Regions from separate parts of the Paraburkholderia aspalathi genome, predicted to be linked through region 4. Evidence: riboswitches for the same ligand, from Rfam matches in the RefSeq annotation. Region 4 holds a riboswitch; each other region holds the start of a gene.
What was found. A riboswitch is a leader RNA that binds a small molecule or an ion and turns the genes downstream of it on or off. The one in region 4 is predicted to bind cobalamin.
Positions count from the first base shown of each region.

Region 1 (7,403 bases), on a different contig from region 4:
GCTATGCAGATCGAGGTGTCCGGCTGCCAGTTTGCTGAGTTTGCCGAAGCCGCCGCACACGCTCAGGCGCTCGACCGGCGCGCGCTTCATATGCTTGAGCACCGCGCCGACGAAGTCGCCCATTTCGATCAGTGCGATGTCCGGCAGACCGTAATGCGCGCGCATCGCGTCTTCACTTGCGTTGCCGGTGCAGGCCGCGAGATGCAGGTAACCGTTCGCACGCGCGACGTCGATGCCCTGATGAATCGAGGCGATATAGGCCGAGCACGAAAACGGCCGCACGATGCCGGTGGTGCCGAGAATCGACAGGCCGCCGAGAATGCCGAGGCGCGGGTTCATCGTTTTCAGTGCGAGTGCTTCGCCGCCTTCGACGCCGATCGTCACTTCGAAGCCGCCAGTGTATCCATGTTCCGCGGCGAGTTCGGTCAGATGCTCGGTCATCATCTTGCGCGGGACGGGATTGATCGCCGGTTCGCCGACTGGCAGCGTGAGGCCGGCGCGTGTCACCGTGCCAACGCCTGGCCCCGCGCGGAAGATCACGCCCGGTTCGGCAAGCAAGCGCACGCGGGCGAATACGATAGCGCCGTGTGTCACGTCGGGGTCGTCGCCTGCGTCTTTTACTGTGCCGGCTTCCGCGCCATCGGCGGTCAGGCGGCAGAACACCAGTGGCATCGGCACGAGCTGGCCCTTCGGCAACACGATCTCCGCGACCTCGCTGACGATACCCGCGAGCAATAGACGCGCGGCCGCGAGCGACGTCGCGGTGGCGCAACTGCCGGTCGTGTAGCCGCTACGCAGCGGCGCGGGTTGTTCGGGCGTTTCTTCGCGCATTACGGATGGAATGGTGAGTCGGTTGAACCGGTGGACGTGCTGCATGTGGCGCTCGCGCTGCTGGCCAGCTTCGTCACCTCCAGCAGCGTAATCGGCAACGCCTGGCGCCACGTATCGAAGCCGCCGAGCGGCTGCGCGTCAGCCAGCGCGATGCGAGTCAACGTGCCGCCGTGTTGCTCACGCCACGCCGCCAGCGCTGCCTCGCCTTGCAAGGTCACGGCATTGGCCACCAGACGTCCGCCGTCGCGCAGACGCGCCCAGCAGGCGTCGAGCACGCCCGGCACCGTCACCCCACCGCCGATGAACACGGCATCCGGCACAGCCAATCCCTCCAGCGCATCAGGCGCGCGGCCGGCCACCAGTTGCAAACCCGGCACGCCCAACGCATCGCGATTGTGTTCGATGAAGCGCTGCCGCTCCGCGTGCCCTTCGATCGCGATCGCGCGGCAAGTCGGGTGTGCGCGCATCCATTCGATGCCGATCGAGCCGCTGCCCGCGCCCACGTCCCATAGCAATTCGCCGGGCGTCGGCGCGAGGCGCGCCAGTGTGATCGCGCGAACGTCGCGTTTGGTCAACTGACCGTCGTGGCGAAAGGCATCGTCGGGCAAACCGACCGTCAGCGGCAGACGCGGGGCGCCTTCCGTTGCGCGGCATTCAAGCGCGATCAAGTTCAGCGCCGCCACTTCCCCTGCGGGCCACTGGTCCGCGCGGCCATCTATGCACCGCTCCAGATCACCGCCCAGATGTTCCAGCACGGTCATCCGCGTCGCGCCGAAACCGCGTGCATTCAGCAGTTCGGCCAGCGTTGCAGGCGTGCGCCCGTCGGCACTCAGCACGAAGACGCGCGCGCCGTCGTGCAGATGAGCATTCAGCGTCGGCAACGGCCGTCCCACCAGCGAAACCGTGGCGACGTCCTGCAGCGGCCAGCCAAGCCGCGCGGCCGCCAGCGACAACGACGACGGCGCAGGCAGCACCCGCAAATCACCCGCTGGCAACTGCCGCGCGAGAGTCGCGCCGACGCCGAACAGCATCGGATCCCCGCTCGCCAGCACACACACGGGCCCTGTACGCTCCGCCAGCAAAGGCGCGAGATCGAACGGCTTCGGCCATGCCGCGCGGCGCGCGGCGAGGCGCGCGGGCAGCATCGCCAGATGCCGTTCGCCGCCATAAACCACCGACGCTTCCAGCAAAGCACGCCGCGCGGGCTTCCCCAAGCCGGCGAAGCCGTCATCGCCTATGCCCACCACGGTCAGCCACGCCGGCATGCATCCATCCTCTTTCTGTATCTTCAAATAATGCGCTGTGCCACGCCGATCAAAGCGTCCAGCCTCGTTGTGCTGTTCGAAAAAAGGCATAATACAGCCGCCGGTGCCCTTCGGGGCCGAAGAGGGAACACAGTGTCGCTGTGGCTGCCCCCGCAACTGTATGCAGCGAGTCCGCCTGCGCTCCGCGCCACTGGTTCGACCGGGAAGGCCGCGGCGGACCATGACCTGCGAGCCAGGAGACCTGCCGGCCAGACTGTTCGTGCCAGCCTACATCGGGCGGGGTGTACCGATGCCGTAGCAACGGCCGCTTTGCGGCTTGCTCGGGCCGTCGCGCGACGCTCAACCCGGTGTCCGTCTTGAATCAAGCTTCGCCCTCCACTGCTTTGTCCGACGCGGCTCTCGTGCTGCGGCCCTCGGCGTGTCCGGGGCTGCTGCGCATCGTCGCGGCGCGTGATGGGGGGATTTGCCGGATTAAATTGCCCGGAGGCGAGTTGAGTGCGGCGCAGGCTGCGGTGATTGCTGATGTCAGCGAGCGGTATGGGGCGGGCGTGGTCGAGCTGACCAATCGCGCGAATCTGCAGGTGCGTGGTGTGCGAAGCGGGCATGAGGCGGCGTTGATCGCGGCGCTGGTCGAGGCGGGGCTTGGGCCGATTCCGACGGGCGGTGCAGCGGATGCTGTCAGCTTGCTGCTCACGAGCTCACAACAAACTCCTGGCTCAATTTCGGCGTCCGCTGCGGACGATGTTCGCAATGTGATGGTGAGCCCGACTGCCGGACGCGATCCGTTTGCGCTGTTCGATACAAGGCCGCTTTGCGTTGAACTGCTCACCTTGCTGCAATCCGAAGCGCGTTTCGCGGCGCTATCGCCGAAATTCGCGCTTCTGCTCGATGGTGGTGAGCGTCTTGCCAGACTGGATCATCCGCATGATGTCTGGCTCGCGGCGACGCAGGCCGAAGACGGTGTGCGATTTGTGTTCGGATTGGCGGGTTGCCCGTCAGCTGCGGCGAACTCCGATGCCTTCCAACACATCGCGCATAGCGCCGTTGACCATTCTCGTCCGAACTACGCCGGCGCTCTCGCCGCCGTGCTGCCTTCGCAAGTCACAGACCTCGTCTGCGCGCTGCTGCACACGTTCCTCGATCTGGCCGCTCCAGATGACACGCGCATGCGTCACCTGCTCGCCGCGCATTCCATCGACGCCGTATTGCAGCACGCTCAAACGTACGTCGATTTCCGGCTGTCACGCGACACATCGCTTGCAAACTGGCAACGCCCCACACCTGCCGATGCCACTTTGCGACTCGGCGCGCACGCACAGCGAGTTGTGGGAATGCTGCACGTAGGCGGCCAACCGCCGCTCGGACGCCTCGACGCCACGACCTTGCGCGGCCTCGCCACGCTCTCGCAACAGCAAGGCAACGGCACGCTGCGCATGACGCCCTGGCAAAGCGTATTGCTGCCCGATATCGCAGCCGATGCCGCGCCCACCGTGCTCGCTGAAATGAACGCGCTAGGCCTCGCCTGCGATCCCGCGCAGCCTATGGCGCGTTTGATCGCCTGCGCCGGTTCCACAGGCTGCGCAAAAAGCCTCTCTGACACCAAAGCCGACGCGTTACTTCTAGCAGATCGCTTACCTGACGGCGTCGATGTCCATCTGAGCGGCTGTCCGCGCTCATGCGCCGCCGCACATTGCGCGCCTTACACGCTGCTGGCCGCAGCGCCCGGCATCTACGACCTTTATCGCCGCGACGGCCAGCCGGGTTTCGGCTCGTGCGTCGCGCACCAACTCACGATCGAACAGGCCGCCGATATGCTCGACCCATTGGCACACCCGGCCCGGAGCCCCTCAGATGCTTGATTACATTCGCGACGGTCAGGAGATCTATCGCCAATCCTTCGCGACGATACGTGCGGAGGCCGACTTATCGCGTATCCCTGCCGACCTCGAGAAACTCGCGGTGCGCGTGATCCACGCCTGCGGCATGATCGACGTCGTTGAAGATCTTCAGTTTTCCGAAGGCGCAGGCGCCGCGGGCCGTACGGCGCTCGCGCAAGGCGCGCCGATTCTGTGTGATGCCGGCATGGTGGCGCAAGGCATCACGCGCGCACGACTTCCCGTCAACAACGACGTGATCTGCACGCTGACGCATCAGGACGTGCCTGCGCTCGCGCGCGAACTCGGCAATACGCGCTCGGCGGCCGCGCTCGAATTGTGGCGGCCGCAGCTGGCCGGCAGCGTCGTCGTGATCGGCAATGCGCCGACCGCCCTCTTTCATCTGCTCGATATGCTCGATGCCGGTGCGCCAAAGCCCGCGCTGATCCTAGGCTTTCCGGTCGGTTTCGTCGGCGCGGCCGAATCGAAAGCGATGCTGGCCGAAGACAGCCGCGGCGTGCCCTTCGTCGTGGTTCACGGACGACGCGGCGGCAGCGCGATGGCCGCCGCTGCTGTGAACGCGCTCGCGACGGAGGTCGAGTAAATGACCGTGCAAGGACGTTTATTCGGACTCGGCGTCGGCCCCGGCGACCCGGAACTCATCACGCTGAAAGCGCTGCGTTTGCTGAAAGCGGCACCCGTGGTCGCGTATTTCGTCGCGAAGGGTAAGAAGGGCAACGCCTTCAGCATCATCGAGGCGCATTTGCATGACGCTCAACAGCATCTGCCGCTCGTCTATCCTGTCACGACCGAAGCGCTCGAACCGCCGCTTTCGTATGAAGCGATCATCGCCGACTTCTACGACACCGCTGCAGAGGTCGTCGCCGGCCATCTCGACGCGGGCCGCGATGTCGCGGTGATTTGCGAAGGCGATCCGTTTTTCTACGGCTCGTATATGTATTTGCACGACCGTCTCGCAGCCCGGTTCGAGGCTGAAGTCGTACCCGGCGTGTGCTCGATGCTCGGTGGCGCAGCGGTACTTGGCTCGCCGCTGGTGTATCGCAATCAGAGTCTGTCGGTGCTCTCCGGCGTGTTGCCCGAAGACGAATTGCGCCGACGTCTGGCCGATGCGGACGCAGCCGTCATTATGAAACTGGGCCGCAATTTCGATAAGGTGCGGCGCGTGCTCGGCGAACTGGGGCTCGCGCATCGTGCGCTTTACGTCGAACGCGCGACCATGGGCAATCAGCGCATCGTGCCGCTCGACGAAGTCGATCCGATGGCCTCGCCGTATTTTTCGCTACTCGTGGTGCCGGGGGAAAAATGGCAAGGATGACGTCCCCCGCGATCGTGATTCTCGGTGCGGGCGCGTTGGAGACCGCGCGGCGTATCCAGATGCTGTATGCAGGCTGCGAGGTTCATGCCTTGCAGGGGCGAGTCGAGGCTGACGTCTCATACACGGAGCTCCGCGCGCATCTGTGTGATCTGTATGCGCGCGGTACGCCAATCATCGCGCTGTGCGCTGCCGGGATCGTGATCCGTTGCGTGGCGCCCTTGCTGTCGAATAAAGGCGTCGAGCCTCCGGTGCTGGCCGTTGCAGAAGACGGCAGTGCGGTCGTGCCCTTACTCGGCGGCCTTGCCGGCGTCAACGTGATGGCTCGCGAGATTGCGGCTGCGTTGAACGTGTCGCCAGCGATCACAACGAGTGGCGAATTGCGCTTCGGCACGTGTGTGCTCAATCCGCCTGAGGGCTATGCGCTTGCCGATATAGCGCAAGGTAAGCGCTTCGTGTCGGATCTGCTGGCAGGTGAACGCACACGCATCGAAGGTGAAGCGCCGTGGCTCGATGACGCGCAATTGCCGCGCTCGGAATCGGCACGTCTCGCGATCCGCGTGACGCCGCGTGCGTGGGATGGGCGCGATGATGAGTTGGTGATTCATCCGCGGAGTGTCGTGGCGGCAGTGGCGGTTCCGAGTGCCGGTGGGCATTCCAATACGGATACGGACCCGGGCGCAAATTCCACTGCTGACACGTTGCCTGCTTCCGGCGAGCGAATCGCCGCGCTCGTACATGAGGCATTGAACGCGCACGGTCTTGCACCGCTTTCGCTCGCAGCATTGCTGACTCCTTCCGAACACATGGCGAACCCCGCGCTCGCCGATGCCGCAGCGAGCCTGAACGTGCCGCTGCGTTTTGCCCAGGCGGGTCCGGAGGACGGTGAGCCGCCGAGCAATTTGCTGCATGCCGCGCTGCGCGTCCCTTATCAAACCTTGCATGACGACGCGGACGCAGGGGTCGCGCTCGCGCTAGCAGCGCTGGCAATCGACCCGGACACAATTGGCCGTACGCGCGGCCGCTTGACCGTGATCGGCCTCGGCCCCGGCAACGCGGAGCTGATGGTGCCTGCCGCCCGAACGGCGCTGAACGAAGCCACCGATATTCTCGGCTACGAAACCTACGTGAAAATGGCCGGCCCCTTGCGTGCCGACCAGCGCGTACACGGCACGGACAATCGCGAAGAGATGCAGCGGGCGCGCCACGCCTTCGAACTTGCGAGCACTGGACGGTCAGTCGTGATGGTGTCCTCGGGCGACCCTGGCGTGTTTGCAATGGCGGCTGCGGTGCTTGAAGCGCTCGAAGAAGGCGCTTCGACGAACGCCGACTGGCGGGCGGTCCAACTCGCCATCGTGCCGGGGGTATCAGCTGCGATGGCAACCGCAGCGCAAGCGGGCGCGCCGTTGGGCCATGACTTCTGCATGCTGTCGCTGTCCGACAATCTGAAACCGTGGAGCATCATCGAAAAACGCCTTCGGCATACGGCCGAAGCAGATCTGGTGATGGCGTTCTATAACCCGATCTCTCGCGCACGCCCGTGGCAGTTGGATAAAGCGCTGGATATCGTGCGGAAATATCGCACTGCCGCGACGAAAGTCGTGCTCGGCCGCGATATCGGCAGACCGGGTAGCACACTGCGCACGATCACGCTCGGTGAACTGCGTTCCTCCGATGTGGACATGCGCACGATGGTGATCGTCGGGTCGTCGACGACACGCGCGTTTGCTAACGGTATCGATGGCGATGAATGGGTTTACACGCCGCGGTGGTATCAGTGAGCACAGTGGGTCACCTGCGCCCCATTCCCTTCACCAACGCCTCCATTTGCACCCCATCGGCCCGCGCAAGGTCTTCAAGGATAGTAAAGTGATTACACCCGGCGAGCGGCACGAACTCCACCTGCTCACCCGCTTGCCGGCACGCCGCCACGTATTCCTCTGAATGCCGAACCAGTTCCGGCAACTCGGCCGTGCCGACGCTAACAGTCATCGGCACACCTTTGCCGATGTGCCGCATCGGGCTATACGCATCGATCTCCGCCGGCGTTAGCTGCAGCTTCTCGTTGAGCCATGACATCGCAATCGGTTCCAGGTCCAC
Region 1 covers NZ_CAJNBA010000001.1:2,382,998-2,390,400, reverse strand. Annotated here, with positions in the region: gene KHO30_RS10575 (cobalt-precorrin-5B (C(1))-methyltransferase) at 1-831, opposite strand, end outside; gene cbiE (precorrin-6y C5,15-methyltransferase (decarboxylating) subunit CbiE) at 831-2,096, opposite strand; cobalamin riboswitch at 2,181-2,359, shown strand; gene cobG (precorrin-3B synthase) at 2,444-3,955, shown strand; gene KHO30_RS10560 (precorrin-8X methylmutase) at 3,948-4,574, shown strand; gene KHO30_RS10555 (precorrin-2 C(20)-methyltransferase) at 4,575-5,306, shown strand; gene cobJ (precorrin-3B C(17)-methyltransferase) at 5,303-7,084, shown strand; gene KHO30_RS10545 (alpha/beta hydrolase) at 7,095-7,403, opposite strand, start outside.
Region 1: it holds a riboswitch for cobalamin, as region 4 does, so the genes downstream of both, cobG (precorrin-3B synthase) here and cobA (uroporphyrinogen-III C-methyltransferase) in region 4, are expected to answer to the same signal.

Region 2 (7,403 bases), on a different contig from region 4:
TGAACTTGTCCACAGAAAATGTTCGCAAGCCTGTGGATAACAACCCCACAACAGCGCCAACTGCTTGATCCACTTAACTTACCAAGCGCTGCGCGCCGAAAAGCGATTCCCCTCACCCCGCAGTGATCTCGAACCACGCGCCATGCGTGCGATCACGGTCGAGCACCTCCGGCTGTGCTTTACCATCAGCGCGCAAAGCAACACCAAACACCCCTTCCCCACGCGTGGCCAATTGCCGGCGCAACGCCGCGCCCTCGGCGGTAACGCTCGCGGCATCGACGTGCACGGGGCTCAGCAACACAACGGACGTATCACCAATCGACACCGTCGCCGACACCGCCCCCAGCCCCGGCAAAGCCACCGTCCGCGTCTCCCCTTCACCGATACCGAGCAACGCCCGATACCGCTGCAAACTCGCCGTCAGATCATTCACAGCGACCGTCAAACTCGCCACCCCTCGCACGCCGTTCTTATGTTCACGCACCGCGCCCTCAGCGACACGCAGATGACGCGGCGTGATATCCCCGCACAGGAACGGCAAGTCGCTGGTTTGCGGCCGGCCGGTCTGCCACTCGAGCCGCGCGCCATCCGGACGCACACGCCCACCTGCCTGCGGACCGTCGTATAGCAGACCTCGTCCATGAGCGGCATCGATTACTGCGCCCACGCTCGACGGCAGCAACGCGTAATCAACAAATCCATCGCCGTGACGCTGCCCCACGTCCCACCAGCGACGTTGCGGCGCCGCCTGCAAAAAGGCGATCAGCTCGATGTAACTGCCGTCCGCGAAACCGATCAGTGCGTTATGCGTCACGCCATCGGCATGGGTGCCGCCTTGCTGCACGGTGAAACCGAGCGCAGTGAAGTTTTCAATGGTCTGCGTCAGATCGTGGACGCGAATCACAATGTGGTCGAGTAAAAGGCTCATGGCGCAAAAGTCGTGAATGTTGTGAATGTTCGGAGAGCAAGACCGCTAGCGGAACGCCTACTTCTGCGCAACCGTCGCCTTACTCTCAAGCAACGTCCACTTATCGTTCTTCACCACCACGTTGATGTTTTTTACGCCGATCACACGACGCGTCGCCGGATCAAAATTGGCCTTGCCGAACACGACGCTCGGAATGTCGTGCAGCTTCGGCAGCGCATCGCGCACGGCCTTGCGGTCAGGACCGCCGGCGCGCAGCGCATAGGCGGAGATGATGACGGCGTCATACGCATACGCGTTGAACGCGTCCGGCTCGCGGTGGTATTTCGCCTCGAAGCGTTTAACGAAGCTTTGCACTTCAGGCCCGGATTCACCGGGGAAGAAGCTGGTGTTCGTCGCCACGCCATTGACGGCCTCACCGCCGAGTTCGAGGAATTTCGGCGAATACACGGAACTGGCCGCAGCAATCGGCAGGTTGATGCCGCTAGTTCTCGCCTGGCGGGCGATCTGCGCGCCGTCGGAGTAGTACGAGATCAGCACGATGCCATCCGGATTCGCGGCGCTCACGCGGACCAGCGTCGCGCGGAAATCTTTCTCGGCCGACTGATAGCCTTCGGCCGCAACGACTTGCGCGCCGCGTTCATTGGCGGCTTTGACAAAGACGTCCTTGCTGGTGCGTCCCCAGTCGGTGTTCAGATAGAGCACGGCAATGCGCTTGAGGCCGAGCGTTTTCACGGCGAGGTCGGCAAGCAGCGGCTGCGCGTCGGCCTGGCTGACCGATGGGCTCCAGATGTAGTCGCCGCCTTTGGTGAAGTCAGGATGCGAGTTGGTGAAGCCGAGTTGCACGAGGCCGGCATGCTGATAAATCGGCGACGCTGCCATCGAAGCGGGACTCGAGAAGTCGCCGAGTTCGATAAGGATGCGCGGGTCGTTGACGAATTTCTGCGCGATCGTGATGGACTGGCGTGGATCGCTCTGGCTGTCTTCGAAGACGTAGTTCAGCGGACGGCCGTTGATGCCGTTGTGGCTGTTGATCTCATCCAATGCAAGATCGAAACCAGCTTTCCATTGCGCGCCGTACTGAGCGTTCTGGCCGGTCAGCGGGCCGCTGACGCCTATCAGGATCGGATCGCCCGAAGGTGGCGCGGCGATGGCCGTTGTCGTCGTTAGTGCCGATGCGGCCAGCAGCAGAAGTGCCGTGATGCGAGTGGCCCACGATGGGCGCAGGCTTGATGTGTTCGACATGGCTCCAGACTCGGTTTGCTTGAGATTGGAGTGAGTGTCGGATTTGCCCCGGCTTCGGGCAACCAAGCGATTTGCATAACGTTATGCGGCCATGGCACTTGTCCACAGAAAATGTTCATAGGGTTGTTGATAACAACGGGGCATCGTACCTAAGTGCTTGACGCAGATCGGTTTGTTGCTTGCGGTGCGGGGGGACGCAGCGATGATCGCCGACACGGTTGGCGCGGAGCGGCGCATTGCAGAGGGGTGGCTTATCCACAGAAAACGTTCACAAGCCTGTGGATAACATTCCGGCAAACGCGCCAAGTACTTGATGTATTTGGCTTCTCTCGCGCTGCACGTCGGCGTGACCGCGGCTCGCACGGTCACGCCGTTCACATCAAAGGTAAGCAGACTTCGCGGCGCTGCGGCTCGCGGGAGCCAGCAATTTGCTTCGCTCAACGAGCGCGCCGAACAGCAGCCCAAGGGTTGTCCACATGATCACCTGCATGCCGATGGCCGCGACGCGGAATTTCCACAACAGCACCGCCGGAAAAGCCGCCGGCACTTCGTTGATCGTCGGCATCGACAGTTGCACGCCCGCAATGATCGCAACGAACACCACGCCCGCCACGATCGAACCATTCCATGCGCCCAGCTTCAGTGCCGCGCGGCGTCGAACCTTCAGCGAAAACACCATTGCCGCCAGCGAGATCGCAATCATCAGGAAGAACAAGCCGGTCCGCATCCCGATCGTCTCGGGGTCGCCCACCGAAGGGGGATTCGCCGGGTACTTGATGTTCGGGACAATCACCAGTGTGATAAACGCGCCAAGCGCGAGCCATGCGGACAACGCGCGTGCACTCAGCGTGCCGACGCGACCGTACGCATAGGCGAACACCAGTGAGAACAGGCCGCCGAACGCGGCACCGTACGTCACCACGCCCGTCAACAATCCCAGCCCAGCTTGGGTGCCGCGACTCACCAGTTCGGGTTCGGGCGCTTCGCCTTTGGCGGCGTCGGCCTTTTCCTCGAAGGAAATCGCCTGATCGACCTGCGGTTCGCCCACCAGTCTCGCGAAGCCGAACGTGAGCAATCCCGCGGCGATGCCTGCAAGCATCCCGCGTACCAACAATTTACCGACCATGTTCGACTCCGTTAGTGGCAGGGAAAGCCGAGCAGATGGCGGCCGTCGTGCACGAATTCGTGCACATACATGCCAGGCACCAGCGACGTGGCGCCCTGCTCCGCACCAACGAAATACAGCGCAAGCAACAACAGCAAGCCGCCGAACACGACCCAAGGCAGCAGTTCACGCAGCGGAATCGGCGTGGGTTGGGCGACGGGCTGTGTCGTGGAATCGAAAACAGCGTTGGACATAATGGACATCTCCTGGGGGTAACGCGCCCCGATAGTCGATTGAAGAGGGATGGTGCGAAGCTCAGGTCTGGCTTTCGGCTCATGAATGCCGATTACAGTGGCGCGACCGCGCCGGGCTCTCACCGGCTTCCGTGCTTCGCAGTGACGCTATTCTACGCGCTAAACTTTGCCTCCCGGCAATGCAAAGCATGTACGCGGCGTCCCGCTCTAGTCCGGTCTTTATGGAAATCAATTGAATGGACATACGGCTGTTACTGATCAGCCACGCATCGACCGCGGCGATGCGCGCGGGCCGCTTCCCTGCCGACGACCCGCTCGACGCACGCGGCCTCGCCGAAGCCGCCGCCGCACGAGCGCGTCTGTCGATTCCGGATGACGCGGCGGTTTTCGTCAGTCCTGCCGTTTGTGCGCGCGATACGGCGTCGGCCTTGGGGCTCGGCGCCGCGGCATCGGTCGACGAGCGGCTGGCAGATATGGACTACGGCCGGTGGCACGGCCGCCGCCTTGCCGATCTCGCGGTCGAAGCACCACACGACCTCGCCGCATGGACACACGATCCCGACGCGGCCGCGCACGGCGGCGAGTCGTTCAGTCAACTCGTGAAGCGGGTGGGACAGTGGCTCGATGCGCTAAACGGTGCGTTGAGCGATACGTTGAGCGAGGGCGTCATACCGGGCAACACGCACAACGTGGTCGCCGTCACGCACGCGCCTGTGATCCGGGCCGCGATCGTTCATGCACTCGGCGCGCCGCCGGCTGTGTTTCCACGCATCGAAATCGCGCCGCTCTCGATGGTCGAGTTGCGCCGCGCGCGACGCGGCTGGACATGGTGGCCAGCATCACAATAACGGCTACGCTCGGATAGTCCGAAACGCACGTGCCCGCTCACTTGCCCGATACAACCAGCCTCAACTTGCTCGAATCAGCCCGCGTCAACGTGATATCGGTCCGTTTGGCGCGCGTGCCAAGATAAAAATGCTGACGTCCCGGTGAATTCTGATCATGCGTCGCGTCCGGCAGGCACGAGGCGATGTCCGCCGCGACACCCTGCAGCGCGTCCGCGCTCGAACCGGCGTCGTGATGCGGCGTCCACGTGCATTGATAACTCCCGCGGCTCGCCGAACACTGGGCGTCATCGCCGTAGGGTTGCGCGACGCCCTTGCCGTCATCCGGTGTCAGCGAAGCCAGGCCGTCCGGCGCCGCCGCGACGATCCGTTTGAGCGATGCACACGGGCTAGGCGCATCGTCAGCATTCGCGCTGCACGGCAGCAAGGCGCCAAGTGATACAGCGGCGATCGCGGCCGCGAGAATTCTGGTCTTGTTCATGTCGGCACAGTCCTTTGAAAGCTGGCCTTATCGCAGTAGCACGGTTCATGCCTTGCCGAACAACGCCGCCAGCCCCTGCGCCGATGCAAAAATCCCCTTCGCGTCGTGCCCGACGCCGTCGATCACAAACGTACGATGCTTCAGCGCCCGTTCCGGATGCCGCGACGCCATATAGCGCGCGTAAGCCAATCCGCGCCCCAACCGATGCTCGCCCTGCGTCTGCGCAGCGCATGAACGGTCGAGTGCCGGATGCTGCGGATCGCAATCCGCGCCGCCGAGCAGCACGGTGACGTCACGACGCGCATAGCGTGATTCGAGCGCATCAGCGGAGCTCGAATCACCGTCGCTCGAAGCATAGGCCGGCAAATCTTCGAGCCCATACTTCCAGCGATTGAACGACGGACATGCCGTCGCATCGAACGCCACGAATTCACCTGATGCTGTCGGCCGCATCGCATCGAAGTACACGTACGACGAAGGATTCGCGACCACATAGCGCAGCGCAATTCCGCGCGCGACGAGCGGCGCCTCACCGCGCGTCACCACGGCATAGCGCTGCACCACCTGGCCACCGCCCGAATGCCCGGCGATCACCACCTCGGTCAGCGACGCAAACTGCTCACGCGACGCCAGCGTCTGCAGAATGGCGTCGAGCACATCGAACGAACTGAGCGGCGCCGGACCTTCGGCGTTGTCGCCGCCCATCCAGCTAGTCCATTCCCAATGCAGCGTGGATGGCGGTAACGCATGCGCGCCAACGTCGGCACTCGCGAGGAACTGCGGCACGATCAGCAGCGTATCGGCCGCATCGCCACCAGCCAGTGCGCACGCGCGCTCCGCCAGATTGAAGTACGTGTCCGCATTTCGCAGGCGTCCGTGAATCAGAATCACGGCACGCTTGACGTCATGCGTCGGCGCAAGCCAGTCGCCGTTCGCGAACACCGGCACGGTGCCGCTACCCGCAAGCGTCGCGACACTCAGATGCCGGCTCGCGACGACGGCAACCGGACGTTCATTTGGCGCGCGTTCGTCATCGGTAATCAAAGGCTGGGTCATGCAATAAGCTCGTGAGTCATCTAATCAGTCTGGCTAGTGGCGGCTAACGCGTGACGAACTTCGCCGTTGCACCGCCCGGCTCACGTCCCGAGCGCGTGAAATACACCATCGCAAGCGACACGAAACCGGCAAAAATCAGGTAGAACGCCGGCGTCAAACTGCTGCCGGTCAGATGCGTCAAGGCGGTGATGGTGAGCGGCGCCATGCCGCCGAACAGCGTCACCGCAATGTTGTACGACAGCGCCACGCCCGCCGAACGGCTGCGCACCGGAAACAGCGTCGCGAGCATGCCGGGGTGCGAACCGGACATGGCGGCAAGGAACACCGTTGCGACCATCTGCGCGATGAACAGATGCCCCGGCGTGGGATTCGTCACGACGAAGTGATACAGCGGATACACGCACACCATCCACGTGATCACAATCGGATAGAACAGCCGGTACGCGCCGTAACGATCGGCAAGCTTGCCGGACAGCGGAAACAGGAACAGATTCAGCACGCCCGACACGAACGCGCCGAGCAGCGCGGTGGACAGCGGCAGATGCAATTGCCGCTCGACATACACCGACAGATACGAGTGCCACACATAATTGGTCGCCGCGCCGATGATGATCACGCCCATCGCACAGATCGCCGCGTCGCCGTTATCGCGGAAGAACTGGCGCACCGTCACGCGCAGCGGCTTGTCCTTTTGATCGAGCAAGCGCTCGAACTCCGGCGATTCCGCCACCCGATGCCGGATGTAGAAACCGAACGGCCCCGCCAACGCGCCGAACAGAAACGGCAGGCGCCAGCCCCACGCCACCAGTTGCTCATGCGTGAGCTGCGTGGTCAGCAGATAACCGACGCCTGACGAAAGCAGCAACGCGAACGCCTGCGCCGACATATTGAAGCTGCCGTAGAACATCTTCTTGTGCGGCGGCGCGTACTCGACCAGCATCGCCGAGGCCGTCGCGAACTGCCCGCCCACCGAGAGCCCTTGCAACAGCCGCGCGAGCACCACGAGCAACGGCGCCGCGATGCCGATGCTGGCATAGCCCGGCGTGAGGCCCATCAACAGCGTGCTCGCCGCCATCGAAATGATCAGCAGCGAAAGTGCTTTGCGCCGCCCCGCCCGGTCCGCATAGATACCGAACAGAATGCCGCCGATCGGCCTCACGATAAAGCCCACGGCGAACGTGGCGAGCGTCAGCATGATCGACACGAAACCGCTGCCGCCAGGAAAGAACACCTGCGCGATGATCTTTGCGAAGTAGCCGTAGATCAGAAAATCGAACCACTCGAGCCCGTTGCCGAGCACTGAGGCAAAGATCGCGCGCCGCACCATCGAGGGGCTCAGTCCGTTCGATGCCTCCAAAGCGGACGCCGCATCGTCACGCCGATTCAAACTCGCCTCGCTCATTGTTCGCATCCTTTGGTGTCGAACATCGCCGACAACGCGCAGACCGACGTCAACATGCGCGCGCCGTTGTGACCCACACCCGGCACGATA
Region 2 covers NZ_CAJNBA010000001.1:25,853-33,255, forward strand. Annotated here, with positions in the region: gene KHO30_RS00085 (VOC family protein) at 113-928, opposite strand; gene KHO30_RS00090 (ABC transporter substrate-binding protein) at 986-2,170, opposite strand; gene KHO30_RS00095 (CbtA family protein) at 2,550-3,296, opposite strand; gene KHO30_RS00100 (CbtB domain-containing protein) at 3,308-3,529, opposite strand; adenosylcobalamin (AdoCbl) riboswitch at 3,583-3,670, opposite strand; gene KHO30_RS00105 (histidine phosphatase family protein) at 3,766-4,377, shown strand; gene KHO30_RS00110 (hypothetical protein) at 4,415-4,855, opposite strand; gene KHO30_RS00115 (alpha/beta hydrolase) at 4,901-5,911, opposite strand; gene KHO30_RS00120 (MFS transporter) at 5,955-7,313, opposite strand; gene KHO30_RS00125 (alpha/beta hydrolase) at 7,310-7,403, opposite strand, start outside.
Region 2: it holds a riboswitch for cobalamin, as region 4 does, so the genes downstream of both, KHO30_RS00100 (CbtB domain-containing protein) here and cobA (uroporphyrinogen-III C-methyltransferase) in region 4, are expected to answer to the same signal.

Region 3 (7,403 bases), on a different contig from region 4:
AGGTGAGCCGCTGCCGCGAACGCATTGCAAGCGGAACCGTCCAACGCATGCGCCGCATGACGCGCACACCGCCGGCTGCTACTTGAAACCCGACTAGAAATCCGCTTCTGAACCTGAACTGCCCATAACAACACGATGCTCATTCACCCGAATTTCGACCCCGTTGCCATTCATCTGGGGCCGCTTGCTGTGCGCTGGTATGGACTGATGTACCTCGTTGCGTTCATCGCGGCGATCGTCGTCGGCCGCTTGCGGCTGCGTTTGCCGTACGTCGCCGCGCAAGGCTGGACCGCTAAAGATATCGACGACATGCTGTTTTACGGCGTGCTCGGTACGATCCTCGGCGGCCGGCTCGGCTACGTGCTGTTCTACAAGGCGAGCTTTTACTTCGCGCATCCGCTCGACATCTTCAAGGTGTGGGAAGGCGGTATGTCGTTTCACGGCGGCTTCCTCGGCGTCACGCTGGCAATGGTGCTGTTCGCCTATCAGCGCAAGCGCTCGTGGCTGCAGGTCACCGATTTCGTCGCGCCGATGGTGCCGACCGGGCTCGCGGCTGGGCGCCTCGGCAACTTTATCAACGGTGAGTTGTGGGGCCGTGTGACCGATCCGTCGGCACCCTGGGCCATGCTGTTTCCCGGCGCCGCGCCGGACGACGCCACGTGGCTCACCACTCATCCGCAACTGGCCGCGCAATGGCATCTGAACGAAGTGTTCGCGCAATATCACATGCTGCCGCGTCATCCGTCGGAGTTGTATGAGATCGCGCTCGAAGGCGTGGCGCTGTTCTTCGTGCTGTTCTTCTTCTCGCGCAAACCGAAGCCATTGGGCGCGATTTCCGCAATGTTCCTGATCGGCTACGGTCTCGCGCGTTTCACGGTGGAATTCGCGCGTGAGCCGGACGATTTCCTTGGGCTCCTGGCAATGGGTCTCTCGATGGGCCAATGGCTCTCGCTGCCAATGATCCTCGTGGGCATCGGGATACTGGTGTGGTCCTATCGCCGTGCGCGGCGTGAACCGGCGCAGCCAGTCGGCGCAAACTGAGCGCTACGTTTTATCGTAGTGAGAAGCCAACAAAAAAAGCCACGGCATGCCGTGGCTTTTTCTTTTACAGCAGGACATCTGGTGTAAAACGCGTTACTTCATCTGCACCGAGCCCGACACATTGACCGTGACAGTCGAAGTTCCGCCTTCAATCGGCACCGGCGCGGATGCCTTCGCATCGGCACCCATTGCGCGTGCGCTCATCATCATCATTGGGCGCGGCATGACACCGTTGTGCCCGACGTTGACCTCGCGAATCGAATAGCCGTTGTAGCCGAATGCCTGCGCTGACGAAGCGGCTTGCTCACGGAACGACTTGATGGCTTCGCCGGTGAGCTTCTGCTCCGCGGCACGCTGCGCTTCTGGCGACAACGAGAACTGCACGTTGCCGACCTGCATGATCGATGCCATCTGGCCCGCGAGCTTCGACGCCGCGGCGAAGTCGTGCGATTCAAGCACAACTTCAGTACGGCCGCGCCATGCGGAAATGCGGCCGTCACGATCGGTGGACGGGTAGATCGAGAAGGAGCCAGTGCGAGCCGTTACGCCGTTCACGCCCTTGGCTTTTTGCAGCGCCGCATCGGCGCGCTGATTCAGCGTGGAGGTGAGCACGGACGGATCACTCGCTTCCTGCTCATAGAACAGCGTGATATCGACGACGTCTTGCGGCACTTCCGAGCTTGCTTGCGCATTCAGCGACAGCACGCCCGCGGGCTGATATTGCGTCACGCCCTGCGCGCGGGCCATGGCCGGCGTCAACGCGAGCGCAGCAGGCGCGGCGCATACGAGAGCGAGAGCGAGTGCACGTGCGGTGTTTTTCGTCATTCTTGGACTCCTTGCTTGAACAGGTTGTGCACGATTGGAGCGAACGTCATGCGGTGGCACAACGTTTGCGAGTCCGTTAGGCGCTTGTAACCTGAGCTTGGTTCCCTAATTTGACGTTTGCTGAACGTTTGTGTTCATCGGCGCACGGACATGCGCGTGACGCAAGCGGCAACGGGTCACATGCGCGTATGCAAGGTCAAACAAGACGTTTGGTGATGAAGCGCCATTCAGCTTCGGTCACCGGTGTGATCGACAGGCGGTTGCCTTTGACGAGCACACGCATGTCCTTCAATTCTTCATGCTCGCGCAGCGCGGCAAGCGGAATCAAGGGGATCTTCTTCTTGAACACAACATCGACGAGTAGCCAGCGCGGCGTTTCCTGCGACGACTTCGGGTCGTAGTAGGGGCTCTTCTTGTCGAATTGAGTGGGGTCCGGATACGCGGTGGACGATACCTCCGCGAGCCCCGCAATGCCCGGCTCCGGGCAACTCGAGTGATAGAACAGCACACCGTCGCCGACCTGCATCATGTCGCGCATGAAGTTGCGCGCCTGATAGTTGCGCACGCCGGTCCACGGCAACGTGTGGTGCGGTGCCTCTGCGAGATGGTCGATGCTTGCTTCGTCCGGTTCGGACTTCATTAGCCAGTAGCGCATGAATCGAGTTGAACGTTAAAGGTTTGATACAGCAAGAAAAATCGAGGCCCAAAAAAAAACGGCACCGAACCGAAGTCCGATGCCGTTTGAATAAGGTCCCCGCCTTAGCCGCTAGGCCGGCATCCTGAACCGGGAGTTCAGAATTGGTCGCAGTTAGCAGCACTTCGGGTACATCAGACAGAGTGACGCGCACACCCGTGCTACAAATTTCCACAACCGTGCACATGGCATTGGTTCAAGGAATATATGACCTTGGCGAACCAGGCAGGGAAGTCAAACCGATTGAATTCAAGACGTTTGCATGAATCTTTGCTCATGCACCTCGTTTGAATCCGCAGCCGATCTCAGGACCGGCTACAAGATACTTTTACATGCTGTACTGCTGAATCACAGTACCCAGTTGCTCGTTCATTTGGTGCATTGTACGCCGGATTTCTTCAGCGGGAAATGCTTCTCCGTGCCGCACGCTGCTTTGCAGCTTAAGCAGTTCTGATGCCAGCGACAGCGCGGCCATGACGGCAATGCGATCCGTGCCGCGCACGTTGCTGCTATTGCGGATCTTCGACATCTCGGCGTCGACGCGAGCAACCGCTTCAAGCAACGCGCCTTCAGTTTCCGGCGAGCAGGCGAGACGATAGGGCACGCCGAGAATCGATACTTCGATCTGCTTGGTGGTCATGCATTTTCTCCATGGCGGGTGACGTCGCTCTCCGCTTCTTCCTCATGCGGCGCGGCCTCGAGCAGATCGAGCTGATTATCAGGCTCGCTGTGCGCGCGGGCCCGCGGCAGTTTTTCGAGGATCGCATTGAGGCGCACCTGTGCGTCGTCGATCTTTGCCGACAGCGCGTCGCGTTCCGCCTGCAGCGCATCGCGCTCCTCGCGCATCAGCGCGAGTTCCGTGCGCGTGGCCTCGGCTTCGGCACGCGTTTGGGCGAGCTGATCTTCGAGCGCGAGCCGCGCTTCATTGTGGCGTTGGCTGATCGTGATCAGCTTGCCGATATTCTGTGAAAGTGTTTCGAGTTCGGTGAGCATCTGCTGCGTCCTCTAAAGACATCGCATTTTAGCGCGGAATGTCGCAGGTTCCGACAATTGTCTCGTTTCGAGACGTAACAACATCGCTTTGTGCCGCCTTTTATCGACCATATGATGAAAAACAACTCATGCATCGGACAATAACCTGCACTTAACAGAACAGTTTGCGCACGGATTAACCATTCTTGACGGACCCGAGGGCCGCTCCTAAACTGGCCGCACTTTGGTGCCCGCGCGCGCTTTTCCACAGCGTGCGCAGTTAAACGGGAAGCAGGGCGCGCGCTTCGCCTGAACGCGCCAACCTGCGCTGCCCCCGCAACGGTAAGCGACCGCATTCGTCATGCAGGTCGATCCTGATCGCGTGTTTGATGCTTAACACGCGAGTGTGCCACTGCGCGTCACGCGTGGGAAGGCGGGATCGATGTGTCGCCAGCCCGGATACCGGCCAGAGGGAGAGGCTCGTTCCCGCGCAAACGTAAAACAACGCGGGCGCCTCGTTACGCATCGGCCCGCGGGGAAGCGGGCCGCGCACGCTATCCACAGGAATGTCATCCCATGCTGTCCCCTATCGCTCGCGCGGCGTTGCTCGCCTTTGCGAGCCTGCCGCTCGTCGTGCATGCTCAAGCTACTGCTTCTTCTGCGTCACCGTCCTCGTCGTCATCTTCTTCTGCCGATACGGGGGCGAGCGGTTCGTCAGCCGCGGTGTTGTCGCCCGTTGTCGTGACCGCGGAGCGCGGGCCGCAACCGCTCGCCGATGCGATCCCGCAGACCACGCTGTTCGACCAGCAGGACATCGCCGATACGACCGCGACCGATTTGCCCGGCCTGCTGCAACTCGCGCCCGGCGCGCAAATCTCGCGCACCGGTGGTCCGGGTTCCACGACGAGCCTGTTTCTGCGCGGCGCGTCGTCGACGCAATCGCTTCTGCTGATCGACGGCGTGCGGGTCGATTCCGTGAGCCTGGGCGCGCCGCAACTCGCGCAGATTCCGCTCGACCAGATCGATCACGTCGAAGTGGTGAATGGCAACGTGTCCGCGCTTTACGGCTCCGGCGCAATTGGCGGCGTGGTGCAGGTGTTCACCAAAGACGGCGGCGACCATCCGCCGCGTTTCAATTTTTCGGTGGGCTATGGCAGCTATCACACGCAGACGCAGCAGGCCGGCGTGAACGGCTCGCTGGATAAAGACGGCAACACCACCTTCAGCATTTCGCTCGCGCGTTCGAAAGACGACGGCTTCTCCTCGCTCAATCCGTCGCAGGCGCCCAACGCGAATCCGAACGCGAACGGCTATCTGAACGAAAGCATCTCGGCTTCGCTGCGTCACAAGTTCAGCGACAAGTGGGACGCGGGCGCCACCTATTTCCAGTCGAACGGCAATAACAGCTATGACAACGCGTACGGTGTGCCGACCGATCTGAACAACCTCTACAGCAAAGTGCGCCAGATGTCGGTGTTCGCGAACGGCAAACTGACCGACTGGTGGACCACGCACTTCATCGTTTCCGAAGGCGACGACCGCAGCGTGTCGAATACCAACGGCGTCTACAACGGCCGCTTCGATACTGACAATCGCCAGTACACGTGGCAGAACGATTTTGCGCTCGCCGCGCAGCAGAAACTGCAGGTCGGCTATGAGCATCTGGATCAGAGCCTCGACTCGGATACATTCACTGCGCCCGACCGGCATGTGGATTCGGGCTTTGTCGGCTACACGGGGCGCTTTGGGCGCAATCAGATTCAGGCCAACGTGCGGCGCGATCAGTATTCCGATTTCGGCGGGGCGAACAGTTACTATCTCGCCTACGGTTTCGACATCACCGAGCATTGGAAGGCGACTGCAAGCTATTCGGATTCGTTCCGCGCGCCGAGCTTCGACGATCTGTACTATCCGCTCAGCGGCAATCCGTCGATCCAGCCCGAGCGCAGCCATTCGATCGAAGCAGCGTTGCAGTACGCATCGAACGCGCTTGGCGTGATGCGTCTGAGCGCGTTCCAGACGCGTTATTCGAATCTGATCGACTACGAGCAGGTTACGCCCGGCATCTTTTTGGCCGAGAACGTCGGCCGTGCGAAGGTGCAGGGGCTTGAGGGATCGTGGAGCGGCCATGTGGGCAAGACGGATGTGCGTGCGTCGGTGACGCTGCAGAATCCTGTCGACCTCGATAGTGATACCGATCTCGTGCGGCGTGCAAGGCGCTTCGCGTCGCTGGCGGTGAATCGCAGCATTGCCGGGTGGCGTGTCGGCGGCGAGTGGATTGTCAGCGGCGCCCGCGAAGATAGCAGCGGCACGCTGGGTGGGTATGGCGTGGTGAATCTGTCGGCGCGCTACAACATCACGAAGGCATGGTACGTCGCCGCGCAGATCCAGAACCTGTTGAACAAGGACTATGAAACGGCCTACTCGTATAACTCGCCGCGGCGCGGTGCGTATGTCACGGTCGGTTGGCAGCAGCAATGACGAACGTACTTGCATGAGAACGTGCCGATGAACCGTAGCTCGAGCCCGATGCCCACGACCACGTTGCGCGTGATGAGCGCAAAGCGCGCGGCCGCGATCTGGCTCGTGCTCGCGGCAATCGCGCTGGTTGTGCTGATGGCGTCGCTCGCACTGGGCAGTGTGTCGCTCGCGCCGGCGCGCGTGTTGGCGGCGTTGCTGCCGTCGCACGCGTCGCATGTGGCGTCCGGCGATCTTGCCGGCGAGATCGTGCGCACGCTGCGTTTGCCGCGCGCGCTGGCCGGCTTCGCGTGCGGCGCGTTGCTTGCGCTGGCCGGTGCGCTGCTGCAAGTGCTGTTGCGCAACCCGTTGGCTGAACCCTATGTATTAGGCGTGTCGGGCGGCGCGGCAACGTTCGCGCTGGTCGCGATGATCGCCGGTTGTGCGTGGTGGATCGTCGACGCCAGCGCATTCGCCGGCGCATTCGTGTCGATCCTGCTGGTGCTCGGACTCGCACGCCGTGAATTGTGGCGGGGCGAGCCGCAGGATACGTCGCCGCGTTTGCTGCTGACTGGTGCGGTGATCGCGGCCGGCTGGGGCGCTGTCATTACCCTGTTGCTTAACCTTGCGCCGGACAATCGGCTGCGCGGCATGTTGTTCTGGCTGACCGGCGATCTGAACGGCGGCGCGGTGCCATGGACGGCGCTCGCCGCGCTCGTCGTCGTGCTGATGGCGATCGTACCCGCTGCGCCGCGTCTGAACGTGCTGCTGCGGGGCGACGCCGCCGCGCAGGCGCTCGGCGTTGCGGTGATGCCGCTGCGCCTGCGCGTGTATCTGGTGGCGTCGCTGGCGGCAGCCGCGGCGGTGACCACAGCCGGCACGATCGGTTTTGTCGGGCTCGTCGTGCCGCATATGCTGCGGCTCGCCTTCGGTAACGATCAGCGCATGCTGCTGCCCGCAGCGGCGCTCGGTGGCGGTGTCGCGGTGATGGGCGCGGACCTGATTGCGCGCACGGTGATCGCACCCGCGCAATTGCCGGTCGGCGTGATCACGTCGATCGTCGGCGTGCCCGTGTTCCTGTGGATGCTGTTGCGCAGGCGCCGATGATGAACGCACACAACGCTCCGCATTCGGCGCTTAGCGTGCAACGCCTGACCTTGCGTGCGGGCATGCGCACCTTGCTCGACGCATTCACGCATACGTTCTATGCGGGCGAGATCTGGTGCATCGCGGGCCCCAACGGCGCGGGCAAGACGACCTTGCTATCCACGCTTGCCGGTCTGGCGCCGCCATCGGCGGGTCATGTCGAACTCGACGGCGTGCGTCTCGCCGACTGGCAGCCATTGCCGCTCGCGCAGCGTCGCGCGCTGATGCCGCAAAGCGCTGCGGACGCCTTCAGCGCGACCGTGCTCGA
Region 3 covers NZ_CAJNBA010000005.1:554,489-561,891, forward strand. Annotated here, with positions in the region: gene lgt (prolipoprotein diacylglyceryl transferase) at 136-1,041, shown strand; gene KHO30_RS29080 (SIMPL domain-containing protein) at 1,135-1,866, opposite strand; gene KHO30_RS29085 (EVE domain-containing protein) at 2,063-2,521, opposite strand; RNA gene ssrS (6S RNA) at 2,614-2,795, opposite strand; gene KHO30_RS29095 (cell division protein ZapA) at 2,889-3,200, opposite strand; gene KHO30_RS29100 (hypothetical protein) at 3,197-3,553, opposite strand; cobalamin riboswitch at 3,761-4,017, shown strand; gene KHO30_RS29105 (TonB-dependent receptor domain-containing protein) at 4,109-6,013, shown strand; gene KHO30_RS29110 (FecCD family ABC transporter permease) at 6,041-7,096, shown strand; gene KHO30_RS29115 (ABC transporter ATP-binding protein) at 7,093-7,403, shown strand, end outside.
Region 3: it holds a riboswitch for cobalamin, as region 4 does, so the genes downstream of both, KHO30_RS29105 (TonB-dependent receptor domain-containing protein) here and cobA (uroporphyrinogen-III C-methyltransferase) in region 4, are expected to answer to the same signal.

Region 4 (7,403 bases):
GGCCTCGCCGGGGGCATCGAGATTTGGCCGGGTGGCTGTACGCAGCGGCGTGAGCGGCGTCGTCAGCTTCGAGTAGTGAAACGTGTGGCCGGTCATTGAACCGTGCAGACTGTCGATCTGTTGCATGCCGAGCGCGGTGAAGCGCTTTTGCATTGTTGCATGGCCGGGCAAGAGGCCTAGCATCGGCGTTGTGGTGCCGCTCGTGTCCGTCAACTGTTCAAGCAGGTAGAGCATACCGCCGCATTCGGCAACGACCGGTTTGCCTGCTGCAGCGTGTGCGCGGATCGTTGCGGCACTGCGTGTGTTGCCAGCGAGCAATTCAGCATGCAGTTCGGGATAGCCGCCTGGCAGGTACAGGGCGTCGGCGTGCTCCGGCAACGCTTCGTCGGCGAGCGGTGAGAAGTAGTCGATGCGCGCGCCGAGTGTCTCCAGCAGCGTGACGTTGGCCGGATAGATGAACGAGAACGCGGCATCGCGCGCAATGGCGATGCGCTTGCCTTCCAGAAGACGCGGCGGCGCTTCTTCTATAGGCGTGCCGAATTCGACCGGCGGCGGCAATTCGGCCAGCGCGGTTTGCGCGAGCGCATCGGCGGCACGATCCAGACGCGCGTCCAGATCGTTGATTTCTGCCGCCTGATGCAGGCCGAGATGGCGATCGGGCAGTTCGATTTCGTCGTTGCCGCTGATGTGTCCGCACCAGCGCAGGTCTGGCGGCAAAGCCTCTTCGAGCATTTGCGCGTGCCTTGGTGAGCCGACGCGATTGGCGAGCACGCCGTAAAACGGTACCTCCGGCCTGAATTGCGCAAGGCCGAAAGCGACCGCGCCGAAGGTCTGCGCCATCGCTTTCGCCGAAATCACCGCGAGCACCGGCACGCCGAATGTGGTTGCCAGATCCGCGCTGCTCGGTGTGCCGTCGAACAGGCCCATCACGCCTTCGATCAGGATCAGATCCGCTTCGGCCGCCGCCTGCGCGAGCAGGTTGCGACAGGCGGTTTCGCCCACCATCCACAGATCGAGCGACAGGACCGGCGTGCCGCTGGCACGCGCGAGGATCATCGGGTCGAGAAAGTCGGGGCCGGTTTTGAATACGCGCACGTGTCGCCCCAGCCGCCGATGGTAGCGCGCCAGACCCGCGGTAATCGTGGTCTTGCCTTGGCCCGACGCGGGCGCGCTAATGAACAGGGCGGGGCACGCGGACATCGCTCAGAACTCCACGCCGCGCTGCGCTTTCACGCCTTGCTCGCGATACGGATGCTTGACGATGCGCATTTCGGTGACGAGGTCGGCGGCTTCGATCAGCGCGTCCGGCGCGTGACGGCCGGTCACCACCACGTGCAGCATCTCCGCGCGCCCGGTCAGTACCGACAGCACTTCGTCGAGCGGCAGGTATTCGTACTTCAGCACGGTGTTCAGTTCGTCGAGGATCACCATCTGATAGTCGCCGCTTTCGATCATGCGGCGTGCTTCGTTCCACCCTTTGCGCGCGGTGGCGATGTCGGCGTCGCGATTCTGCGTGTTCCAGGTATAGCCGTCGCCCATCGTGACGAAGTCGCAATTGGCGATCGCGCCGAGGAAGTCGCGTTCCGACGTATGCAGCGCGCCCTTGATGAACTGCACGACGCCGAGGCGCATGCCATGCCCAAGCACGCGCACGGCCATGCCGAACGCTGCGGTGGTTTTGCCTTTGCCGGTGCCGGTATTGACGATCAGCAGACCTTTTTCGACGGTGGCGCTGGCCTGCTTCTTCTCGTGGCCCTCGCGCCGGCGTTCGGTCATGCGTTGATGCGATTCGGGATCGGTCTTCATGGAAGGTCCTGTTCTTGAGTGTTGTTGTTTGTGTGTTCGCAGGCGAGGCGGGCGGTGGTCGATGCTATCGCGACGGTGATGCCGGCATGTACGGTTTTGCGCACGAGTAGCCGTGCGTTGGCGGTATCGGCTGCAAACGAGGCAACTGGGGTCATTGAGCTAATTGAGGCATGGGCCGCATCAGATTCGGTCGCCGCAGCGAGCAAGGCGCACGGCTCGCAGACGCCGTCTATGCCGAGATGCTCACGTGTGGCCGCCGACGGATCGTTCACGGAGATCGCCGCAATCTGCTCGCGGCTGAACAGCTTCAGCGGCAACGCATGACGTGCGCAAAATTCGAGCAAACCGGTTTCGTGAGCTTTGACGTCGACTGAGGCGATCGTGCTGATTTCGTCGAATGAATGCGAGCCGAGCGTGGCACGTACAGCCGTTTCGATTTCCTCGGCGGAGCTGTGCAAACGACAACCGATGCCGACGGTTAGCGTTTTCCTTGCGTGGCGCTGGGATTCGCTGCCGACTTTCACCGCATCCCGCGCCAAAGCCAGCGACGCCACACCGCCGATCACCACGATCGCCGGCGACCCGAGCCCGGCGCGCGAGACCGTATCGGCGAACTCGCCGAGCCGCGCGAGCGCATGCCGTTGCTCGGGGCGCGTGGCCGATTCGATCGCGGCGCACGGCGTATCGGCGCTCATCCCGGCTGCGAGCAATGTGTCGACGATTTCGTTCAGTCGCCGCATGCCCATGTAAATCACCAGCGTCATTCGCGTAGCGACGAGCGCGGCCCAGTCCGGCTCGCCGCTGCCGGCGCCGTGTCCGGTGACGAACACCACGCCTTGCGCGTGATCGCGATGCGTCACAGGAATGCCGATTGCCGCGGGCGCCGCAATCCCGGCGGTGATGCCGTTGATCACGTCGACGCTAATGCCTGCGGCATGGAGCGCTTCTTGTTCTTCGCCGCCACGGCCGAACACGAACGGATCGCCGCCTTTCAAACGGGCGACGCTGCGTCCCGCCCGCAAATGCTCGAGCATTTGCGCGACGATGCCGGCCTGCGGCGTCGACGGATGCCCGCCGCGTTTGCCGACATACACGACCAGCGCATCGGCGCGCGCGAACTGCAGTACTTCAGGATTCACCAGATCGTCGACCAGCACCACATCGGCTTGCGCCAACGCGCGCGTCGCTTTGAGCGTCATCAGTTCGACGTCGCCGGGACCGGCGCCGATCAGCCAGGCGCGGCTCATCGCAGCGTGCATGGCGCACGCCATGTCGTGACGAATGGGAGCGGCTGAGGCGCGAAGAGGCCGGAGGCGGCAGAAATTGAGGTCATGCGGTGCAACAGATTACGCGCGACGAAAAACGCCGCTCGCCGCGTTTCCCACAGGAAAACGCCAACGGCCGCGTCACGTCGTGCTTCAGCGCCTTCACATCCGTCCCTCGCGGATTCCGGCGGCCGGCAGCGTGACGTTCACTGCCTCCGCGTCTGGCCGGTATCCGGGCTGGCGGCCTCATGCGTTTTGCCTTCCCGTCCGGATTCGTCGGACAGTGGCATCAAAAACGCATGCGCGATGCGAAAGCACCGCAGGTCGCTTACCGTTGCGGGGACAGCACAGGTTGAGCGCAGCGAGCGCGGCCTGTTTCCCGTTTAACTGCACATGCGATCGCATATGCGGGCACCAAACGCGCGCATACGATAGCACACGGCAGGCCGCGCCGGCACTGTGGAAAGGCCTTGCCGAAGCCCGCGTTTCCTTGACGGCAGGGGGCGCTCGGCCTAAACTCGCACGCACTTTGGTGCTCGTGTGCGCGCTCGTGCGCATGCAGTTAAACGGGAAACAGGGTGCCCACCTGCAATGGACCGGGTCAACCTGTGCTGCCCCCGCAACGGTAAGCGAAAAGCGGTGCGTTCTTGAGCGCCGCGGAGCCGGCTTCGATGTCCACGCGCAAGGCCGCGTCGGCATATAACCACTGGGCGAGAAACCACTCGTCCGGGAAGGGGAAGCGGCGCTGTCGCCAGCCCGGATACCGGCCAGACTACGAAGAACGACCATCGCGGGGATGCGGTGGCGCGTTCATGACCTCATTCTCGTTTCCAGTTTTTGGTTGCCTCGGCAACGCCGTTGTCCGTCCCCGTGTTTTGTTAATGTCGTGGTTTGGGGTGTGTGCCCCGTTTGCCCGGCCTATACACGATGCCTCGGCGTGCACGAGCAACTCCTACGGATGGACCTCACGATGCAAACTCAAATGCGCAAGATCCCCGTCACCATCGTCACGGGCTTTCTCGGCAGCGGCAAGACCACGCTGCTGCGGCACATTCTTCAGCATGCGGGCGGCAAGCGCATCGCGGTGATCGTCAACGAGTTCGGCGAGCTCGGCATCGACGGGGAAATCCTCAAGGGTTGCGGCATCGGCTGCGATGAGAACGGCGTCGAGACCGAAGGGCAGCTGTATGAACTCGCGAACGGCTGCCTGTGCTGCACCGTGCAAGAGGAGTTTTTCCCGGTGATGGAAAAGCTGGTGGAGCGCCGCGAGCAGATCGATCACGTGCTGATCGAAACGTCAGGTCTCGCGTTGCCGAAGCCGCTGGTGCAGGCGTTCAACTGGCCGCAGATCAAGAATAGCTTTACCGTCGACGCGGTCGTCACCGTGGTAGACGGCCCGGCCGCGTCGAGCGGCCAGTTCGCCGACAACCCAGTCGCCGTGGATGCGCAACGCAAGGCCGATCCGAATCTCGATCACGAATCGCCGCTGCACGAATTGTTCGAAGATCAATTGTCGGCGGCCGATCTGGTGATTCTGAACAAAACCGATCTGCTCGACGAAGCGCGTCAAGCTTCTGTCGAAGCCGTCATCCGCGAAGAAATTCCGCCGCAAGTGAAGATCGTGCGCGCGCAGATGGGTCAACTTGATCTGCATACGCTGCTGGGCCTCGAAGCGGCGTCGGAAGAAACGATTCATCTGCGTCACGATCACCATGGTTCGGCCGAAGACGCCGATCACCATCACGACGAGTTCGATTCGGTGGTGGTGCACGCGAATGTTTCGTCGCGCGAAGCTGTGATCGCCGCGTTGCAAGGGCTCGTCGAAACCAACACGATTTACCGCGTCAAAGGTTTCGCGGCGCTGCCGGGTGCGGCGATGCGTCTGGTGATACAGGGCGTGGGCCGTCGATTCGATAGTTACTTCGACCGGCGCTGGCAGGCGGGCGAAATGGGCGCAGAGCAACAAAGCCGCTTTGTGCTGATCGGCGAAGACCTCGATCAGGCCGCGCTGCAACAGGCATTCGACGCCGCCTTGGGCGCCGTGGCGAGCGCCCAGCCGCAACAGGCGTAACCCTCATGCATCTGCTGCGCACCACGCCGGGCGGTTTTGTCGACGATACACAGGGCGTGATCCGGATCGATCAGCAGCCCGCCGATATCGTGGTGCTCAGTTCCGCGGATACCACGCTGTCATTGCTCGCGAGCGTGTTTCCGCGTCTGGGCGAGGGTTTTCCGAGCGTGCGGCTTGCGAACGTCACGTATTTGCGGCAACCGGCTTCGGTCGATTTCTATGTCGAAGACGTGTTGCAGCATGCGCGTGTCGTGGTGGTCGATCATCTCGGCGGCGAGGCGTACTGGCCGTATGGCATCGAACAGGTGGTCGCCCTCGCCGAGCGCAAGCAGCAGACGCTCGCGATGTTCTCCGGCGATCTGCAGGAAGACCCGAATCTGCTGGCGCGCAGCACCGCCGACGCCGAACTGTGCCATCAGCTATGGCGCTATCTGCGTGAAGGCGGGCCGCAGAATGCCGAGGCCTTCCTGCGTTTTATCGCGTACCGCTCGTTTGGCTGGGGGTGCGAGCCCGCGCTGCCGCGCGCGTTGCCTGCCGCGACGCTCTACCATCCTGAACGCGACACGCCGACCATTGCCGACTGGCAAGCGCGTTGGCGTGAAGACGCACCGGTTGCCGCGATTCTGTTCTACAAGGCGCATCTGCAGGCGGCCAACACAGCGGTGTTCGACGCCCTGATCGATGCACTCGAAGCACAAGGCCTGAATCCGTTACCGATCGCGATTACTTCGCTTAAAGACGCGATGAGCCGCGACGTCGTACAGCAGTTGTGCGCGCAACATGATGTCGCGCTGGTGCTGAATACAACCGCATTCGCCGCGTCTGCTATCGACGACCCTGAGCCGCTTGCGCTCGCTGGTGACGCGCCGGTGTTGCAGGTGATCCTGAGCGGCGGTAATCGTGAAGATTGGGTCAAGGACAATCAGGGGCTCAACTCGCGCGATATCGCCATGCATATTGCGCTGCCGGAAGTGGACGGCCGCATCATCACACGGGCGATCAGCTTCAAGGGGCTCGCCTATCGTTGTCCGCATACCGAAGTCGATGTGGTCCGCTACCAACCGGACCTCGAACGCGTCGGCTTTCTGGCCGAACTGAGCCGCCGCTGGTGCCGCCTGCGCACGCTCGACAACGCGGACAAGAAACTCGCGCTGATCCTCGCCAACTATCCGATGAGCGAAGGGCGTATCGGCAATGGCGTGGGGCTCGATACGCCGGCCTCGGTGGTCGGCCTTCTTTCGATGTTGCGCGATGAGGGATATCGCGTGGCCGAACTGCCCGCCGACGGTGACGCGTTGTTGAAGAGGCTGACCGAAGGCGTGACCAACGATCCGGTCGTGCGCGACTTGCGACCCGCGTTGCAAAGCCTCGCGCTCGACGAATACCTTGTGTACTTCAACGCGTTGCCGGCGGAAGCTCGCAATGCGCTGAACGCGCGTTGGGGCTCGCCCGAGCAGGATCCAACGTTGCGGCGCGGCCGTTTCATGATCGCGGGCTGGCGTTGTGGGCAAGTGTTCGTTGGCATTCAACCTTCGCGTTCGCGCGAGCAGGGCGACTACGCGAGCTATCACGACGCTGAACTCGTGCCGCCGCACGCCTATCTGGCGTTCTATTTCTGGCTGCGTCATCAGTTCGGCATCGACGCGGTCGTGCATGTTGGCAAGCACGGCAATCTCGAATGGCTGCCGGGCAAGAGCGTCGCGTTGAGCGATGCGTGCTGGCCCGATCTGATTCTCGGTCCGATGCCGCATCTGTATCCGTTCATCGTCAACGATCCGGGCGAGGGTAGTCAGGCGAAGCGTCGCGCGCAGGCCGTCATCATCGATCACCTGATGCCGCCACTCACGCGCGCCGAAAGTTACGGGCCGTTGCAGGACCTCGAGCGCCAGGTCGACGAATACTATGAAGCACTGATGGTCGACCCGCGCCGCTCGAAGCTGTTGAGGCGCACCATTCTCGCGACCATCGTCGAGCACAAGCTGCATGACGAGTTGAGTCTTGCGGAGCCGAACGGTCAGGACGATGAAGATGCGCTGCTGACGCGCGTCGATGCGTGGCTGTGCGAGTTGAAGGAGGCGCAGATTCGCGACGGCTTGCATACGTTCGGGCAGTCGCCTGAAGGTGTGCAGCGGCGCGATACGTTGCTGGCGCTGGGACGCTTTCCGGTCGGCGATGGCCAGGGCGGCAAGGCCGGTTTGATCGACGCGTTGGCGCGTGACCTGCTGATGGACCATCTATTCGATCCGTTGTCGGTGGATTGG
Region 4 covers NZ_CAJNBA010000012.1:106,140-113,542, forward strand. Annotated here, with positions in the region: gene KHO30_RS36320 (cobyrinic acid a,c-diamide synthase CobB) at 1-1,200, opposite strand, end outside; gene cobO (cob(I)yrinic acid a,c-diamide adenosyltransferase) at 1,204-1,806, opposite strand; gene KHO30_RS39445 (cobalamin biosynthesis protein) at 1,803-2,330, opposite strand; partial or broken gene cobA (uroporphyrinogen-III C-methyltransferase) at 2,331-3,053, opposite strand; cobalamin riboswitch at 3,278-3,505, opposite strand; cobalamin riboswitch at 3,585-3,857, shown strand; gene cobW (cobalamin biosynthesis protein CobW) at 4,042-5,142, shown strand; gene cobN (cobaltochelatase subunit CobN) at 5,148-7,403, shown strand, end outside.